One region of the Streptococcus nakanonensis genome, then DNA from elsewhere that is predicted to be linked to it. Evidence: predicted binding sites of a transcription regulator. Region 1 holds the regulator's gene; each other region holds the start of a gene.
What was found. The regulator NrdR, encoded in region 1, represses ribonucleotide reductase genes. The targets are predictions, from matches to a motif close to ACACNATATATNGTGT.
Positions count from the first base shown of each region.

Region 2: the regulator NrdR is predicted to act here: its motif matches at 2,683-2,698, upstream of nrdH (glutaredoxin-like protein NrdH).
Region 3: the regulator NrdR is predicted to act here: its motif matches at 2,861-2,876, upstream of nrdD (anaerobic ribonucleoside-triphosphate reductase).

Region 1 covers NZ_AP027139.1:523,362-529,225, forward strand. Annotated here, with positions in the region: gene AC6I9F_RS02780 (hypothetical protein) at 1-700, opposite strand, end outside; gene AC6I9F_RS02785 (ABC transporter ATP-binding protein) at 717-1,412, opposite strand; gene AC6I9F_RS02790 (GntR family transcriptional regulator) at 1,417-1,782, opposite strand; gene nrdR (transcriptional regulator NrdR) at 1,922-2,395, shown strand; gene AC6I9F_RS02800 (replication initiation and membrane attachment family protein) at 2,396-3,565, shown strand; gene dnaI (primosomal protein DnaI) at 3,566-4,462, shown strand; gene AC6I9F_RS02810 (NADPH-dependent oxidoreductase) at 4,459-5,169, shown strand; gene der (ribosome biogenesis GTPase Der) at 5,183-5,864, shown strand, end outside.
Region 2 covers NZ_AP027139.1:1,071,942-1,077,805, forward strand. Annotated here, with positions in the region: gene nrdE (class 1b ribonucleoside-diphosphate reductase subunit alpha) at 114-2,273, opposite strand; gene nrdH (glutaredoxin-like protein NrdH) at 2,354-2,572, opposite strand; gene AC6I9F_RS05240 (phosphocarrier protein HPr) at 2,923-3,186, shown strand; gene ptsP (phosphoenolpyruvate--protein phosphotransferase) at 3,192-4,925, shown strand; gene AC6I9F_RS05250 (YkgJ family cysteine cluster protein) at 5,058-5,552, shown strand; gene AC6I9F_RS05255 (glycosyltransferase) at 5,725-5,864, shown strand, end outside.
Region 3 covers NZ_AP027139.1:1,916,281-1,922,144, reverse strand. Annotated here, with positions in the region: gene cls (cardiolipin synthase) at 1-1,023, shown strand, start outside; gene AC6I9F_RS09150 (glycosyltransferase family protein) at 1,278-2,816, shown strand; gene nrdD (anaerobic ribonucleoside-triphosphate reductase) at 2,936-5,143, shown strand; gene AC6I9F_RS09140 (hypothetical protein) at 5,155-5,295, shown strand; gene AC6I9F_RS09135 (GNAT family N-acetyltransferase) at 5,444-5,864, shown strand, end outside.

The sequences.
Region 1 (5,864 bases):
GTTCTTCAACAATACTTATACTTGCTCCCATATAGAAATGGTCATTGAGTCCTACAAGTGAATTGACATAGAAATTAGAACTAAGATTGAAGGAAAGTTCAATAAATCCAATGACGATTTGGATACCAATGTAGGCTGCAACAGCGAGTGCTGTACGGTATTCATTGAAAAGCTGTCCAATGGAAATAGCCAAGTAGATGCAGAGTATACTGGAAATGGTATTTAGTAGGAAGGATATACCTGTAAGAAAGATCTGAGGGAGATGTGTTTCTACAAATGTAATCACATAAGAAAGAGGGATCCATTCTGAAGCCGTTATGGTCACAATAATAACAGCACTTAGAGCTAGGACAGCAGTGCTAATCAACGACCAGATAAAGGCACCGATTAGTTTGGTTGTGATGATATGGTGTTCAGAAACTGGCAAGGTCAAAGTCAGATAGCCTTGTCGGTCATAGACACTGCCTTTAAAGCGTTTAATGATTAAGAAAAGAGTTGAAATCCCAAGTGTAATCATCAAGCCACCAAAGACGAGGGCTAGAAAAAGTAGCATAGTAGGTTGACTTTCTTTGACAGGCAGATTGTTATAGGTCTGTGCTTGTATCCCGATAAGGGCAGAAAGGACTAGCACGGCTGCGTAGAGGGCTAAATACCACTTGTTAACATTTTTAAATTCGTAGCGAACTAAATTCCAAAACATAAATAATCTCCTTTGCTTAGGCCTTAAATTCCTGACGGAAGAGTTGGTCAATGGATTCACCCGACTCATAGCGAATATCGTCTACATTGCCTTGACGAACGACTTTTCCGTCTTTGAGGAAGACAATTTCATCCAAGATTGGCTCGATATCTGAAATCAAGTGGGTAGAAATCAAAACGGTAGAAGTTGGTGAGTAGTTGTTGATGATGGTATTGAGGATATAATCACGGGCTGCTGGATCCACCCCACCAATGGGTTCATCCAAAACGTAGAGGCGAGCATCACGGCTCATAACCAAAATCAGTTGTACCTTTTCCTTGTTTCCTTTTGATAGTTTCTTGAGACGACTATTTTCATCAATTCCGAGGTCTGCAAGTAGATGATGGGCGCGTTCAATATTGAAATCTTTATAGAAAGTCTTGAAGTAGGTTAGGGCTTCTTTGACCTTCATTTGCTCATTGAGATAGGTCGTATCCGGCAAATAAGCTACGATGGCCTTGGTTGCTGGGCTTGGGTCCATGTCATTGATAAGGACACGTCCTTGATCTGGTTGCAAGAGGCCATTGATTAGTTTAATCAGGGTTGTTTTTCCTGAGCCATTTGGCCCAAGGAGACCGACAATTTTTCCAGCTGGGATCTCAAGGGAAACATTTTCAAGGGCTGGTGTTGCTCCATATGATTTGGATACATTTTCAAATGCTAGTAATGACATAGGCTTAAACTCCTTTAATATAATCGCCGACTACGCCTGGTAGTTCTTCTTTTTCATAGCCAAAATGGGTCATGGAGGAAACGAAGTGTTCCAATTCTTCTTCCGATAATTGTTTGCGTGATTGGGCGATTAGCTCCTTATCTTCAGTCACAAATCGTCCAGTTGTGCGCTTGCTGTAGACAAAGCCTTCTCGTTCAAGGTCTGACAAGGCTCTTTGGATGGTGTTTGGATTGACACCAGCCTCGCTAGCTAGCTCCCTCACGGTTGGAAGTTGTTGATTGGCTTCCAGTGTATGGGAAACAATCTGAAGCTTGATTTTCTCCATAATCTGTAAATAGATGGGTTTTTTGTTGTCAAATGTCCAGGACATCTTGGTCTCCTTTCTTTTATCTATTTGTCTTAATTAAATAATACAACAAAACAAAAAACTTGTCAAGCAAAAAGAAGAATTGTTTTGGGAATCGTTTAAAAAATGGTATAATGAAAAGAAAACGATAAGGAGGGAAAGGATGCGTTGTCCAAAATGTGGGGCTACCAAGTCAAGTGTTATCGATAGTCGCCAAGCAGAAGAAGGGAACACCATTCGTAGAAGACGTGAGTGCGATGAATGCCAGCACCGTTTTACAACCTACGAACGAGTAGAAGAAAGAACCTTAGTGGTTGTTAAAAAAGATGGCACACGGGAACAATTCTCCAGAGATAAAATCTTTAATGGGATTATCCGCTCAGCCCAGAAACGTCCTGTGTCAAGTGATGAAATCAACATGGTAGTCAATCGTATCGAACAGAAACTCCGTGGTCGAAATGAAAATGAAATTCAAAGTGAGGACATTGGTTCACTCGTCATGGAGGAGTTGGCTGAGTTAGATGAGATTACCTATGTACGTTTTGCCAGTGTCTATCGTAGTTTTAAGGATGTCAGTGAGCTAGAGAGCTTGCTCCAACAAATCACCCAGTCCTCTAAAAAGAAAAAGGAAAGATAAATGAAGCCAATTGACCGTTTTTCTTATCTAAAGAATAATCGGGTGTCGCAAGATACCTCATCTCTGGTACAGTGCTACCTCCCGATTATCGGTCAGGAGGCACTGAGCCTTTATCTTTATACGATTAGTTTTTGGGATAATGGCAGAAAGGAATACCTCTTTTCAAGTATTCTCAACCATCTCAACTTTGGGATGGATAGACTGATAAAATCCCTAAAAATCTTATCTGCTTTCAATCTCCTGACCCCCTATCAAAAGGGGGATGTTTATCAGCTAGCCCTCCATGCTCCCCTTTCGAGCCAGGACTTCTTGGAGCATCCTGTTTATCGCAGACTTTTGGAGAAAAAGATTGGCGATGCAGCTGTGGAGGATTTGGGAGTTGAGAGTGCTGAGGGAGAAGAAATACCTGTCTCACTCAATCAAGTCTTTCCAGACTTGGCAGAACTGGGAAGTCAAGAAGACCTTGGTCTCAAGAAGAAAGTGGCCAACGATTTTGACTTAGATCATTTTCGTCAGCTTATGGCTCGAGATGGGCTTCGCTTTGCGGATGAGCAGTCCGACGTCTTAAACCTCTTTGCCATTGCCGAGGAAAAGAAATGGACTTGGTTTGAAACCTATCAATTGGCTAAGTCAACAGCTGTTTCCCAGGTTATTTCAACCAAACGCATGCGGGAAAAAATCGCTCAAAAACCTGTTTCCTCTGACTTTAGTCCTAAGGAAGCAACCATTATCAAAGAAGCCAAAAGTAAAACTGCCCTGCAGTTCTTGGCAGAAATCAAGCAAACACGCAAGGGAACCATTACCCAAACAGAAAGAGAACTCTTGCAACAGATTGCTGGCTTGGGCTTGCTGGACGAAGTCATCAATATCATTCTTTTATTGACCTTTAATAAGGTCGATTCGGCAAATATCAATGAGAAATATGCCATGAAGGTGGCCAATGACTATGCCTATCAAAAGATTCATTCGGCAGAAGAGGCAGTCTTGCGGATCCGTGAGCGTGGGCAGAAAAGTCAGGCTCAAAAAAGCAGTAAACCGAGTCCTGCCAAGTCCAATGTACCCAAGTGGAGCAATCCAGATTATAAGAATGAAACCAGCGAGGAAACTCGTCTGGAATTAGAACGTAAGAAACAAGAACTATTAGCTCGATTAGAAAAAGGAGGAGATTAGATGGAAAGTGTCGGAGACGTACTCAAACGTCAACCTAGCCGTTTTCATTATCAAGATTTGGTCCAGAAAATCATGAAAGATCCTGATGTTGCGGCTTTTATCCAGCAAGAATCCTTGACCCCAGAGGAATTAAATCGCAGTATCTCCAAGTTTAATCAGTACATCACCGAGCGTGACAAGTTTCTTCGTGGTGATACGGATTATATTGCCAAAGGCTACAAGCCGATTTTGGTTATGAATCATGGCTATGCGGATGTCTCATATGAAGAAACTCCTGAACTAATCGCAGCTGAAAAAGAAGCGGCTATTAAGAACCGCCTCAAGTTAATCAATCTGCCAGCTACTCTCAAGAAAGCTAGTTTAGCTCAAGTAGATTTGGATGATTTGGGGCGCTTGCCAGTTTTTGAAAAGCTATTAGCCTTCGTGGAGCAATATCCAGCTATTCAAAAAGGTCTTTACTTGTATGGAGACTTTGGTGTGGGTAAAAGTTTCATGGTGGCTGCCTTAGCCCATGATTTATCAGAAAAACGTGGTGTTTCATCCACTCTCCTCCACTATCCTAGCTTTGTCATTGATGTCAAAAATGCTATCGGTGATGGTAATGTCAAGACCTTGGTGGATGAGATTAAACTGTCTGAAGTCCTGATTTTAGATGACATTGGTGCCGAGCAATCAACAGCTTGGGTACGTGATGAAATCCTGCAAGTCATTCTTCAATATCGGATGCAGGAAAATTTACCGACCTTTTTCACCTCCAACTTCAACTTTGAAGAATTGGAGCAGCATTTTGCTAAAGGGAAACATGGAAATGACGAGACCTGGGAAGCCAGACGCGTCATGGAACGCATCCGTTATTTGGCTGAGGAGACTCGTTTAGAAGGAGTAAACCGTCGATGACAGAAACGATTAAACTGATGAAAGCTCATAAGTCTGTTCGAAGATTTAAGGAGCAAGCCCTTCCTCAGGAAGACTTGACTGAAATCCTGACTGCAGCCCAGATGGCCTCGTCTTGGAAGAATTTTCAATCCTACTCTGTTGTGGTACGAAGTCAGGAAAAGAAAGATGCCTTGTATGAATTGGTACCTCAAGAAGCCATTCGCCAGTCAGCTGTTTTTCTTCTTTTTGTCGGAGATTTGAACCGAGCAGAAAAGGGAGCACGACTTCATACCGACATCTTCCAACCTCAAGGTGTAGAAGGTCTTTTGATTAGTTCGGTCGATGCGGCCCTTGCTGGTCAAAATGCCCTGCTGGCAGCTGAAAGTTTGGGCTATGGAGGTGTCATCATTGGTTTGGTACGGTACAAGTCAGAAGAAGTGGCAGAGCTTTTTAACCTGCCTGACTACACCTATCCTGTTTTTGGGATGGCACTAGGTTTACCAAATGAAGAGCATGAAGTCAAACCTCGCTTGCCATTGAATCAAGTGGTCTTTGAGGAAGAATACCAGGAACAAACAGTTGATGTGATTGAGGCTTATGACCGTGTACAGGCGGACTATGCTGGGGCGCGTGCGACAACAAGCTGGAGTCAACGCCTAGCAGAACAGTTTGGTCAAGCTGAACCAAGCTCAACTAGAAAAAATCTTGAACAGAAGAAGTTATTGTAGAAAGTGAGAAATTATGGCCCTACCAACTATTGCCATTGTAGGACGTCCCAATGTTGGGAAATCAACCCTATTTAATCGGATCGCTGGTGAGCGAATCTCCATTGTAGAAGATGTCGAAGGAGTGACACGTGACCGTATCTATGCGACGGGTGAGTGGCTCAATCGTTCCTTTAGCATGATTGATACAGGAGGAATCGATGACGTCGATGCTCCTTTCATGGAACAAATCAAGCACCAGGCAGAAATTGCCATGGAAGAAGCCGATGTTATCGTCTTTGTGGTGTCTGGTAAGGAAGGAATTACCGATGCGGACGAATACGTAGCCCGTAAGCTTTATAAGACCCACAAACCAGTTATCCTCGCGGTTAACAAGGTGGACAACCCTGAAATGCGAAATGATATCTATGATTTCTATGCCCTCGGTTTGGGTGAACCACTGCCTATCTCATCTGTCCATGGTATCGGTACAGGGGATGTGCTAGATGCCATCGTAGAAAATCTTCCAAATGAATATGAAGAAGAAAATCCAGATGTGATTAAGTTTAGCTTGATTGGTCGTCCTAACGTCGGAAAATCAAGCTTGATTAACGCTATTTTGGGAGAAGACCGTGTCATTGCCAGTCCTGTTGCTGGAACAACGCGCGACGCTATTGATACCCACTTTACAGATACAGATGGTCAAGAGTTTACCATGA
Region 2 (5,864 bases), 550 kb from region 1:
GCACAAAAAGTCGGAAGCCCGACTTTTAAAATGTTACATAAATTATGTTATGACCTAGTAGATTTGATTTTATCAGTGCTGCTTAGGGAAAAATAGTGTTTCTATGCTAGAAACTAAATTACACAGCTTTCACATTGGTTAGCACCGACTTCTCCACCGTCATCTGTAAAGGTACGGACGTAGTAGATAGACTTGATTCCCTTGTTAAAGGCATAGTTACGAAGGATGGACAAGTCACGTGTCGTTTGTTTATTTTCCCTCTTCCATTCGTAAAGGCCTTTTGGAATGTCACTACGCATGAAGAGGGTGAGTGAAAGTCCTTGATCCACGTGTTCAGTCGCAGCAGCGTAAACATCGATGACTTTACGCATATCCATATCGTAGGCAGAAGTGTAGTAAGGAATGGTTTCTGTAGACAAGCCAGCAGCAGGGTAGTAGATTTTACCAATTTTCTTCTCTTGGCGTTCTTCGATACGTTGCGTAATCGGGTGGATAGAAGCAGAAACGTCGTTGATATAGCTGATAGAACCATTTGGCGCTACAGCAAGGCGGTTTTGGTGGTAAAGACCATCTGCTTGAACCTTGTCGCGAAGTTCAGCCCAGTCAGCAGCACTTGGAATAAAGACATCTTTGAAGAGTTCTTTAACACGGTCTGATTTTGGAACAAACTCGCCAGTTATATACTTATCAAAGTAGCTTCCCTTAGCATAGTCTGATTTTTCAAAGTTATGGAAGGTAATACCACGTTCACGCGCGATATTGTTTGACTCAACCAAGGTCCAGTAGTTCATAAGCATAAAGTAGATGCTTGTAAACTCAATAGACTCAGGCGATCCATATTCAATCAATTGTTGGGCAAGGTAGCTGTGAAGTCCCATAGCACCAAGACCAAAAGTATGAGCTTGGCTATTTCCATAGTCAATCGTAGGTACAGCCACGATGTGTGAACTATCTGTAACGAAAGTAAGGGAACGAACCATAGCACGGATAGAACGACCAAAGTCAGGTGAGGTCATCATGTTGACCACGTTGGTTGAACCAAGGTTACATGAAACATCTGTTCCCATTTGAAGGAATTCTTGAGCATCGTTGATCAAGCTTGGTTCTTGGACTTGAAGAATCTCAGAACACAAGTTACTCATGATAATCTTTCCATCAACAGGATTTGCACGGTTAGCCGTATCAATATTGACTACATAAGGATAACCAGACTCCTGTTGCAATTTAGAGATTTCAGTTTCTAAATCACGCGCCTTGATTTTTGTCTTGCGAATATTTGGATTTGCGACCAATTCATCGTATTTTTCAGTAATGTCGATGTAGTTGAATGGGACATTGTATTCTTTTTCTACAGAGTAAGGGCTGAAGAGGTACATTTCTTCATTTTTACGCGCCAATTCGTAGAATTTATCTGGTACTACAACACCAAGTGATAGGGTTTTGACACGAACTTTTTCATCGGCATTTTCTTTCTTAGTTGAAAGGAAGGCGATGATATCTGGGTGAAAGACGTTGAGGTAGACAACCCCAGCACCTTGACGTTGCCCCAATTGGTTTGAGTAAGAGAAGCTATCTTCGAAGAGTTTCATAACTGGTACGACACCAGAAGCTGCTCCTTCATAACCCTTGATAGGTGCACCAGCTTCACGAAGGTTGCTGAGGGTAATTCCCACACCACCACCAATACGTGAAAGTTGAAGGGCAGAGTTGATAGAACGTCCGATAGAGTTCATGTCATCCGTCACTTGGATTAAGAAACAAGATACCAACTCCCCACGACGAGCACGTCCAGCATTCAAGAAGGAAGGAGTAGCAGGTTGGTAGCGTTGGTGGATGATTTCATTGGCAATATCGATTGCAACAGCTTCATTCCCATCAGCGAAATAAAGGGCGTTAAAGAAGACACGGTCTTCCATACTTTCAAGATAGTATTCACCGTCATTAGTCTTTAAGGCATATTGATTGTAAAATTTATAAGCAGCCATGAAAGACTTGAATTGGAAGTTTTGGTCTTTGATAAATTGAGCCAATTCTTCCAAGAACTCTGGACGGTATTTCTTGATAAAGGCTGTTTCGATGTAGTTGTGTTCAATGAGGTAGTTGATTTTATCAGTAATTGAATCAAAAACCATAGTGTTTGGAACGACATTTTCTTTAAAGAAGGCATCCAAGGCTTCCTTATCTTTATGAAGCATGATTTGTCCATTAACAGGACGGTTAATTTCGTTATTGAGACGGAAGTAAGTCACGTCTTCAAGATGTTTTAATCCCATAAAATTTCCCTTATCTAATTACAAAAGAAAGGCTTCTAAGTTAGCCCTAAAAGCAGTTTCTTCTGGATGATGTACTAAGATTATGCTAATTGTTTCAGTTTTCCTGGTTGGAAACCTGAAAAGACTTCAGTTGGTGTTTGGATAACAGGAGCTGCGCTAAAACCGAGCTCTTTAACTTGATCGATGTACTCAGGTTGCTCATCAAGATTGATTTCACGATAAGAGACATTATTACTGTCCAAGAAACGTTTGGTCATCTTACATTGGACACAGTTGTTTTTAGAATAAACGGTTACCATTGTGTAACTCCTCTTCAAAATTTAATACTATCCTAGTATATCAGAAAATAAAATTTTGTCAATGATTTGAACTAAATATAGTGGTCTGTTTTTCTAGTCAAGCTCACAAAACACAATATGTAGTGTTTACTTTATAAAACAGCAATGATTATCCTATAAATCGTTTTTAAAGAAACTATATCCTGTGTTTTGTTATCTAGGATAGAAGATTTTCAGCAAGTTATCTGAAAGGAAATTGAAGGAAAATCCAGAAAATGCTTGAAAAAAATCCTAGAAGATGGTATAATACCAAACTGTAAGGGTTATCACATATAACTCAAAAAAAGAAAGAACAAAAGGAGAGTCAAACTATGGCTTCTAAAGATTTCCACGTAGTGGCAGAAACAGGTATTCACGCACGTCCAGCAACATTGTTGGTGCAAACTGCTAGCAAATTTGCTTCAGATATCACTCTTGAATACAAAGGTAAATCAGTTAACCTTAAATCAATTATGGGTGTTATGAGTCTTGGTGTTGGCCAAGGTGCTGACGTAACTATCTCAGCTGAAGGTGCAGATGCAGATGACGCTATCGCTGCAATCTCAGAAACAATGGAAAAAGAAGGATTGGCATAAGGGAAATGACAGAAATGCTTAAAGGAATCGCAGCATCTGACGGTGTTGCAGTTGCAAAAGCATATCTACTCGTTCAACCGGATTTGTCATTCGAGACTATTTCAGTCGAAGATACAAACGCAGAAGAGGCTCGTTTGGATGTTGCTCTTGAAGCTTCTCAAAACGAGCTTTCTCTTATCCGCGAGAAAGCTGTAGGTACGCTTGGTGAAGAAGCGGCTCAAGTTTTTGACGCTCATTTGATGGTTCTTTCTGACCCAGAATTGATTGGTCAGATTAAAGAAACAATTCGTGCTAAGAAAGTCAATGCAGAAGCAGGTCTTAAAGAAGTGACTGACATGTTCATCACTATCTTTGAAGGTATGGAAGACAACCCATACATGCAAGAACGTGCAGCGGACATCCGCGACGTGACAAAACGTGTATTGGCAAACCTTCTTGGTAAGAAATTGCCAAACCCAGCTTCTATCAATGAAGAAGTGATCGTGATTGCACATGACTTAACACCATCTGATACAGCTCAATTGGACAAAAACTTTGTAAAAGCTTTTGTAACAAACATCGGTGGACGTACAAGCCACTCAGCTATCATGGCACGTACACTTGAAATTGCAGCTGTATTGGGAACAAATAACATCACTGAAGTAGTGAAAGACAGTGATATCCTTGCCGTTAACGGAATTACTGGTGAAGTGATTATCAACCCAACAGATGAACAAGCGGCAGAATTTAAAGCAGCTGGTGAAGCTTATGCTAAACAAAAAGCTGAATGGGCACTTTTGAAAGATGCTCAAACAGTGACTGCTGACGGTAAACATTTCGAGTTGGCTGCTAACATCGGTACTCCAAAAGATGTTGAAGGTGTTAACAACAACGGTGCAGAAGCTGTTGGACTTTACCGTACAGAGTTCTTGTACATGGATTCTCAAGACTTCCCAACTGAAGATGAGCAGTATGAAGCATACAAGGCTGTTCTTGAGGGAATGAATGGTAAACCAGTGGTTGTTCGTACAATGGATATCGGCGGAGATAAGGAACTTCCTTACTTCGATATGCCACATGAAATGAACCCATTCCTTGGATTCCGTGCCCTTCGTATCTCTATTTCTGAAACTGGAGATGCAATGTTCCGTACACAAATCCGTGCTCTTCTTCGTGCTTCTGTTCATGGTCAATTGCGTATCATGTTCCCAATGGTTGCCCTTTTGAAAGAATTCCGTGCAGCTAAAGCAGTTTATGAAGAAGAAAAAGCAAACCTTCTTGCTGAAGGTGTTGCAGTTGCGGATGACATCCAAGTTGGTATCATGATTGAAATCCCTGCAGCAGCCATGCTTGCAGACCAATTTGCAAAAGAAGTAGACTTCATGTCAATTGGAACAAACGACTTGATCCAATACTCAATGGCAGCAGACCGTATGAACGAGCAAGTTTCATACCTTTACCAACCATATAACCCATCAATCCTTCGCTTGATCAACAACGTTATCAAGGCAGCTCACGCTGAAGGTAAATGGGCTGGTATGTGTGGTGAGATGGCTGGTGACCAAAAAGCTGTTCCACTTCTTGTCGGAATGGGCTTGGATGAGTTCTCTATGTCAGCAACATCTGTCCTTCGTACACGTAGCTTGATGAAGAAATTGGATACTGCTAAGATGGAAGAGTACGCTAACCGTGCCCTTACAGAGTGTTCAACAATGGAAGAAGTTCTTGAACTTCAAAAAGAATACGTTAACTTCGATTAATGTCATTAACCTTGTAACCTAGTTGCAAGGTTTTTTGACGCATTTTGGGAAAGTATAGTCTTTTAAAGTCCACTTTTCAATGAATCAGAGGCATGATATAATAGGAGAAACAAATAGAATAAGAGAGAAATCATGTCTAAAGAAATTGATATTGAGTATTACCACCAGCTAGCCTTGCAAAAGCAAAAGGAACACCGTAAAATTTTAGCAAATCTAAAGAAAAAACCACCAAAAAATCTAGATAAGATAGCCCAGCAGATTCACCAAGAAGTTTTTGCGGAGATTGATTGTACGGCCTGTGCCAACTGTTGCAAGACATTGGGGCCTGACTTTAAAGAAGCGGATATTACACGAATCGCCAAGTACTTTAAGATGAAATTACCAGCTTTTGAAGCAGAGTTTTTGCAGGTAGATGAAGATGGCGATAAGGTTTTTAAATCCATGCCTTGTCCCTTTCTAGGAGGAGATAATCTCTGTTCCATCTATGATGTTCGTCCCAAGGCCTGCCGAGAGTTCCCCCATACAGATCGCAAAAAGATCCATCAAATCAACCATTTGACGATTAAGAATACTTTGACCTGTCCAGCAGCCTATCTCTTTGTTGAGAAATTAAAGGATAAGTTATAGAGATTTATTATAAAGATACTGTTCTAACTCTGTAGAAATCATTTCTATGGAGTTTTCTCTTTATGTTCTATTTTTGAGAAATCATCAATTTATTTTTATAAAAAAGCAGTTATACGGATTTTTTAAGCAAGTGAACGTATACTTATACAAACAAAAAGAAAGAGGTACAGCTATGAATTATCTAGTTATTCCAGCTTATCAACCTGATTTTAATTTGCTAACACTGATTGAAAAAATTCACAAGAAGGGTGATTTTTCTATCATTGTGATTGATGATGGTAGTTCTCCTGAATGTAAAGAAATATTTGCTCA
Region 3 (5,864 bases), 730 kb from region 1:
AAATTTATCTTCTTGGAATATTACATTATAGAAGAAGGTTTGATGTGGAATCGTATTTTAGAAATCTTGGAGCAAAAAGTCGCTCAAGGAGTTGAAGTTAAACTGCTCTATGACGATATTGGCTGTATGGCTACTTTAACAGGAGATTATGCACATCGACTTCGTCAGCTGGGCATCGAGGCCCATAAATTCAATAAAGTTATTCCTCGTTTGACAGTGGCCTATAATAACAGAGATCATAGAAAAATATTGATTGTTGATGGTCAGATAGCCTATACTGGTGGGGTCAATCTGGCAGATGAGTACATTAACCACGTCGAGAGATTTGGTTATTGGAAGGATAGTGGAATTCGCTTAGACGGACTAGCGGTAAAAGCCCTGACACGCTTATTTTTGACCACTTGGTACATCAATCGAGGAGAGATTAGTGATTTTGATCAATATCATTTAGAAAATCATTCTATCCCAAGTGACGGTTTAACCATTCCATACGGAAGTGGACCCAAGCCAATTTTTCGAACGCAGGTAGGGAAAAAGGTTTATCAGAGTTTGATCAATCAAGCAACTGAATCGGTCTATATTACGACACCTTATTTGATCATAGATTATGATTTAACGGAGACAATCAAAAATGCTGCTATGAGAGGGGTCGATGTTCGGATTGTCACCCCTTACATACCAGATAAGAAGTTCATTCAGTTAGTCACAAGAGGGGCTTATCCAGACCTTCTTTCTGCTGGTGTTCGAATTTATGAGTATAGTCCAGGTTTTATTCATAGTAAGCAGATGTTGGTAGACGAAGATTTTGCGGTGGTGGGGACAATCAATCTCGACTACCGAAGCTTGGTGCACCATTATGAAAATGCAGTCTTACTCTATAAAACTCCTTCTATAATGGAAATAGCCCGAGATTTTCAAAATATATTTGCAGATTCTCAGGAAGTCTATCCTCATTCTATCAAAACGAGCTGGTATCAAAAACTTGTAAAAGAAATTGCCCAGTTATTCGCCCCAATCTTATAAGAAATCTAGGACTTAGGAAATGACCGAGTCCTCTTTTTCTTGATTTTTACGAATAGAAAGATATAGGAGGGATGATGATGACTCAGAAAGAAATAAACTATATCCTGACATTCAAACAGACACATTTACACCGCTTTCGGGAAATTGAAACCTTTGTGAAACTATGCAAAAAATCACTCAAACAGCCATCGCAAGCTGACAATCCTAGGACTTTTTGATATACTAAGACAGATAAATTGAATAGGAGAAACGATATGAGTGTGTATGGTAGAGTAGAAGAAGTTCATCAGGAGAATCGTGAACCTCTAGAATACCAAATCGAACAAGAATCGTATCATCGTGAATCAAGTCGTCTTCCTTTGGTGAAAATTTTACTATGGAGTACGCTTGTAACGGGGATAACTCTAGGAGTACCGCTATTACTCGATTTAATGAGTGCACAAGAAGTGCAGGATTTTTATGCAGGTTGGGCGCTTCATCAGACAGGGAAGATTTACAGCGACTATTATGGAAGTCAAGGTTTGCTTTATTATTTGCTGACTTATGTGACTCAGGGCGGATTTTTCTTTGCCATTTTTGAGTGGTTAGCCTTGGTAGCAGGAGGATTTTTCCTCTTTCAATCGGCGGACACCTTGACAGAGCAAGGAGACCAAGCTGGACAAGTGGTGACTATTTTTTACATGCTAGTTACAGGTCTTGCTTTTGGTGGAGGTTATGCGACTCTTTTAGCGCTTCCTTTCTTATTCGCGGCCTTTAGTTTAGTTGCGGCCTATCTAAGCAATCCAAGCCATGATAAGGGATTTATACGGATTGGGCTGGCTTTGGCGGGAGGATTTTTCTTTGCCCCCTTGTCATCGCTCCTGTTTATTGCTGTAGTGAGTTTAGGCTTGTTGGTCTTTAACCTTGGGCATAGACGCTTTGCGCATGGGTTTTATCAGTTTCTTGCAGTGGCTTTAGGTTTTTCACTTATCTTTTATCCAACTGCCTACTATAGTGTTGCAACAGGAAGTTTTGGGGATGCCATTAGTGGTATTCGTTATCCTATTGACAGTATTAGCTTTGATTTCACTTCTAAAATTTTAGAGAATATGGCTTTTTATGGCTTGTTGTCCCTTGGTTTGGGATTTGTGGTTTGTATCTTTTTAGGTCTCTTTCAATCCAAGCCCTCTAAACTATACGTCATTTCGGTTCCTGCAAGTCTTGTGACAATTTTAGGTTTGATTTTGCTTTTCTTTTCACAAGAGCCTCTGCACGCTTCTTATTTGATGGTCGTCTTCCCTGTTTTCCTACTTTTATTGGTAACCAATATTAAGAGTCAACAGAGGGGGCGTAGTGTTAGAAGAAGACGAAGAGAAACGCCAGTTAGCCTATGGAGTCGTTTTTTTAAAGGAAATCTATATCTGCCAGTTTTAGGGCTTGTCTATCTTTTGACTGTTCCTTTTTTGATGAAGTTTGTCCTTTATCCGGTACCTTATCAAGAACGTAATCGTCTTGCTGATTTGGTAAAAGAGGAGACAAATACGGAAGATGCTATCTATGCATGGGATGATACTGCGACTCTTTATCGTAAGAGTGAGCGCTTGTCGCCATCGGCGATTTTGTCTCCCGTGCACTATACAGCAACTGAGGAAAACCGGAATAAGCTACTCAATGACTTGAAAGAAAAACAACCTAAGGTGATTGTGGTGAATGACAAGGTGCCAGTCTGGTCTGAAGTGGAAACACTCTTAAAAGAAAATTACCAACCAGTAAAGACGGATTACTCAGAGTTTAAAGTCTATAAAATTAAATAACCAAATCAATATCTTGTGTATTTTTAAAAATTTTAGGATTTTTAACACAAGATATTGATTTTTCTTTTTAGAGTGGTATAATACTTTTTAGAAAGAACATTTTAGAAAAGAGAATGCATATGATTGCACTAGAAGAAAAAATTACAATTTTGCCAACTCTCTTCGTCGAGAAACGAGATGGGAGACGTGTTGTATTTGATGTGGACAAGATTGACAAGGCTCTCCACAAGGCGGCAGACAAGGTTATGGATGTGACACCCTTGGTCGAAAAACGCCTCAATGCTCTGACCGAGCGAATTGTCACAGAAATTCATAGTCGCTTTCCACAGGGGGTTAAGATTTACGAAATTCAAAATATTGTAGAACATGAACTCCTTGAAGCCAAAGAATATGCGCTGGCTGAGGAGTATATTACTTATCGGACGCAGAGGGATTTTGAGCGCTCAAAAGCGACAGATATTAACTTTAGTATCCATAAACTACTCAACAAAGACCAAGCAGTTGTCAATGAAAATGCTAATAAAGACAGCGATGTCTTTAATACCCAGCGTGATTTGACAGCAGGGATTGTTGGGAAATCAATCGGACTGCAAATGCTGCCTAAGCACGTAGCCAATGCCCACCAAAAGGGAGATATCCACTATCACGATTTGGACTACAGCCCCTATACCCCTATGACCAACTGCTGTTTGATTGACTTTAAAGGTATGTTGGAAAATGGTTTTAAGATTGGAAATGCAGAGGTAGAAAGTCCCAAGTCTATCCAGACTGCGACAGCTCAGATTTCCCAAATTATCGCCAACGTTGCTTCTAGCCAGTACGGTGGCTGTTCAGCTGACCGTATCGATGAAGTTTTGGCGCCTTATGCAGAGAAGAACTATCAAAAACATCTCAAAGATGCAGAAGAGTGGGTATTGCCTGAAAAACGAGAAGATTATGCCTGGAAGAAAACCCAAAAAGACATCTATGATGCCATGCAATCTCTTGAGTATGAAATCAATACTCTCTTCACTTCAAATGGTCAAACACCCTTTACTTCGCTAGGTTTTGGTCTGGGAACCAATCGTTTTGAGCGTGAAATTCAAAAGGCAATTTTAAACATTCGCATTAAGGGCCTTGGTTCAGAACATCGTACGGCTATCTTCCCTAAACTGATTTTTACTCTGAAAAGAGGCCTTAACTTGGAAGAAGGGACTCCAAACTACGACATTAAGCAGTTGGCTCTAGAGTGTGCAACCAAGCGGATGTACCCAGATGTTTTGTCCTATGATAAGATTATCGAGTTGACAGGTTCTTTCAAAGTTCCTATGGGATGTCGTTCGTTCCTTCAAGGATGGAAGGATGAAAATGGTGTAGAAGTCAATTCAGGTCGGATGAATCTAGGCGTTGTGACGGTTAACCTGCCTCGTATTGCCCTCGAGTCTGAGGGAGACATGAATAAGTTCTGGGAGATCTTCAACGAGCGGATGAATATCGCTGAAGATGCTCTGGTTTACCGTGTCGAACGCACTAAAGAAGCAACACCAGCAAATGCTCCTATCCTTTATCAATACGGTGCTTTTGGTCATCGTCTAGGTAAAGAAGAAAGTGTTGACCAGCTCTTTAAGAATCGTCGAGCGACCGTTTCGCTGGGTTACATCGGTTTGTACGAAGTGGCTACTGTTTTCTTTGGAAATAGCTGGGAAAGCAATCTAGAAGCCAAGGAATTCACGCTGGATATCATTCGTGATATGAAACGCCGTGTAGAAGAGTGGTCAGATCAATATGGCTATCATTTCTCTATCTACTCAACACCGTCTGAAAGTTTGACAGACCGTTTCTGTCGACTAGATACAGACAAGTTTGGTTCTATTCCTGATATTACAGATAAGGAATACTATACCAACTCTTTCCACTACGATGTTCGTAAAAATCCAACACCGTTTGAAAAATTAGACTTTGAGAAAGTCTATCCAGAAGCAGGTGCGTCAGGTGGTTTCATCCATTATTGTGAGTATCCAGTCCTCCAGCAAAATCCAAAGGCTTTGGAAGCTGTATGGGACTATGCCTATGACCGTGTGGGATATTTGGGGACCAATACTCCAATTGACCGTTGCTACAAGTGTGACTTTGAAGGGGATTTTGAACCAACTGAGAGAGGATTTGCTTGTCCTAACTGTGGCAATAGCGACCCTAAAACAGTAGACGTTGTTAAACGGACTTGTGGCTATCTTGGCAATCCTCAAGCGAGACCGATGGTCAACGGCCGTCACAAGGAAATCGCTGCGCGTGTCAAACACATGAATGGCTCAACGATTAAAATAGCTGGCCATCAAGTAACAAATTAGAAAGAACTGAAATGGGAAAATATCAATTAGACGATAAGGGACGCGCACAAGTGACCCGTTATCACGAGAAACACTCTAAAGGTGGAGCTGGTAAAAAAGAACGCTTGCTCAGCCTCAGAGAACAATTTTTAAACAAGAACAAGAAAAAATAAAAGTGATACTCAATGAAAATCAAAGAGCAAACTAGGAAGCTAGCCGCAGGCTGTACTTGAGTACGGTAAGGCGATGCTGACGTGGTTTGAAGAGATTTTCGAAGAGTATGAGAGTCAGCTCTCGCTTTTCTCTTAGTGGGAGGTAAGGATGGAATTACGCAGACCAAGATTAGCAGATAAAGAAACAGTTTTAGAGATGATGGCAGAGTTTGAAAAGAGCCAATCAGCCCATGATGGCGGATTTTGGGATACAGAGAACTTTGTGTATGAAGAGTGGTTGGAAACAAATATGCAAAAAGAAATGGGAATAAACTTGCCTGAAAATCGTGTTCCTTCTATTCAATTTGTATCATTTGATGATGCAGGTCATGCTCTAGGGTTTTTGAATCTGCGATTGAGACTGAATGAGGGGTTACTGAATTATGCTGGCCACATTGGCTACTCCATTCGTCCATCTGAAAGAGGCAAGGGTTATGCAAAAGAGACTCTCCGTCAGGGCTTGCAAGTTGCTAAGGAAAAGAACATCAAGAAAGCTCTAGTGACCTGTAGCGTGAAGAATCCTGCTAGCA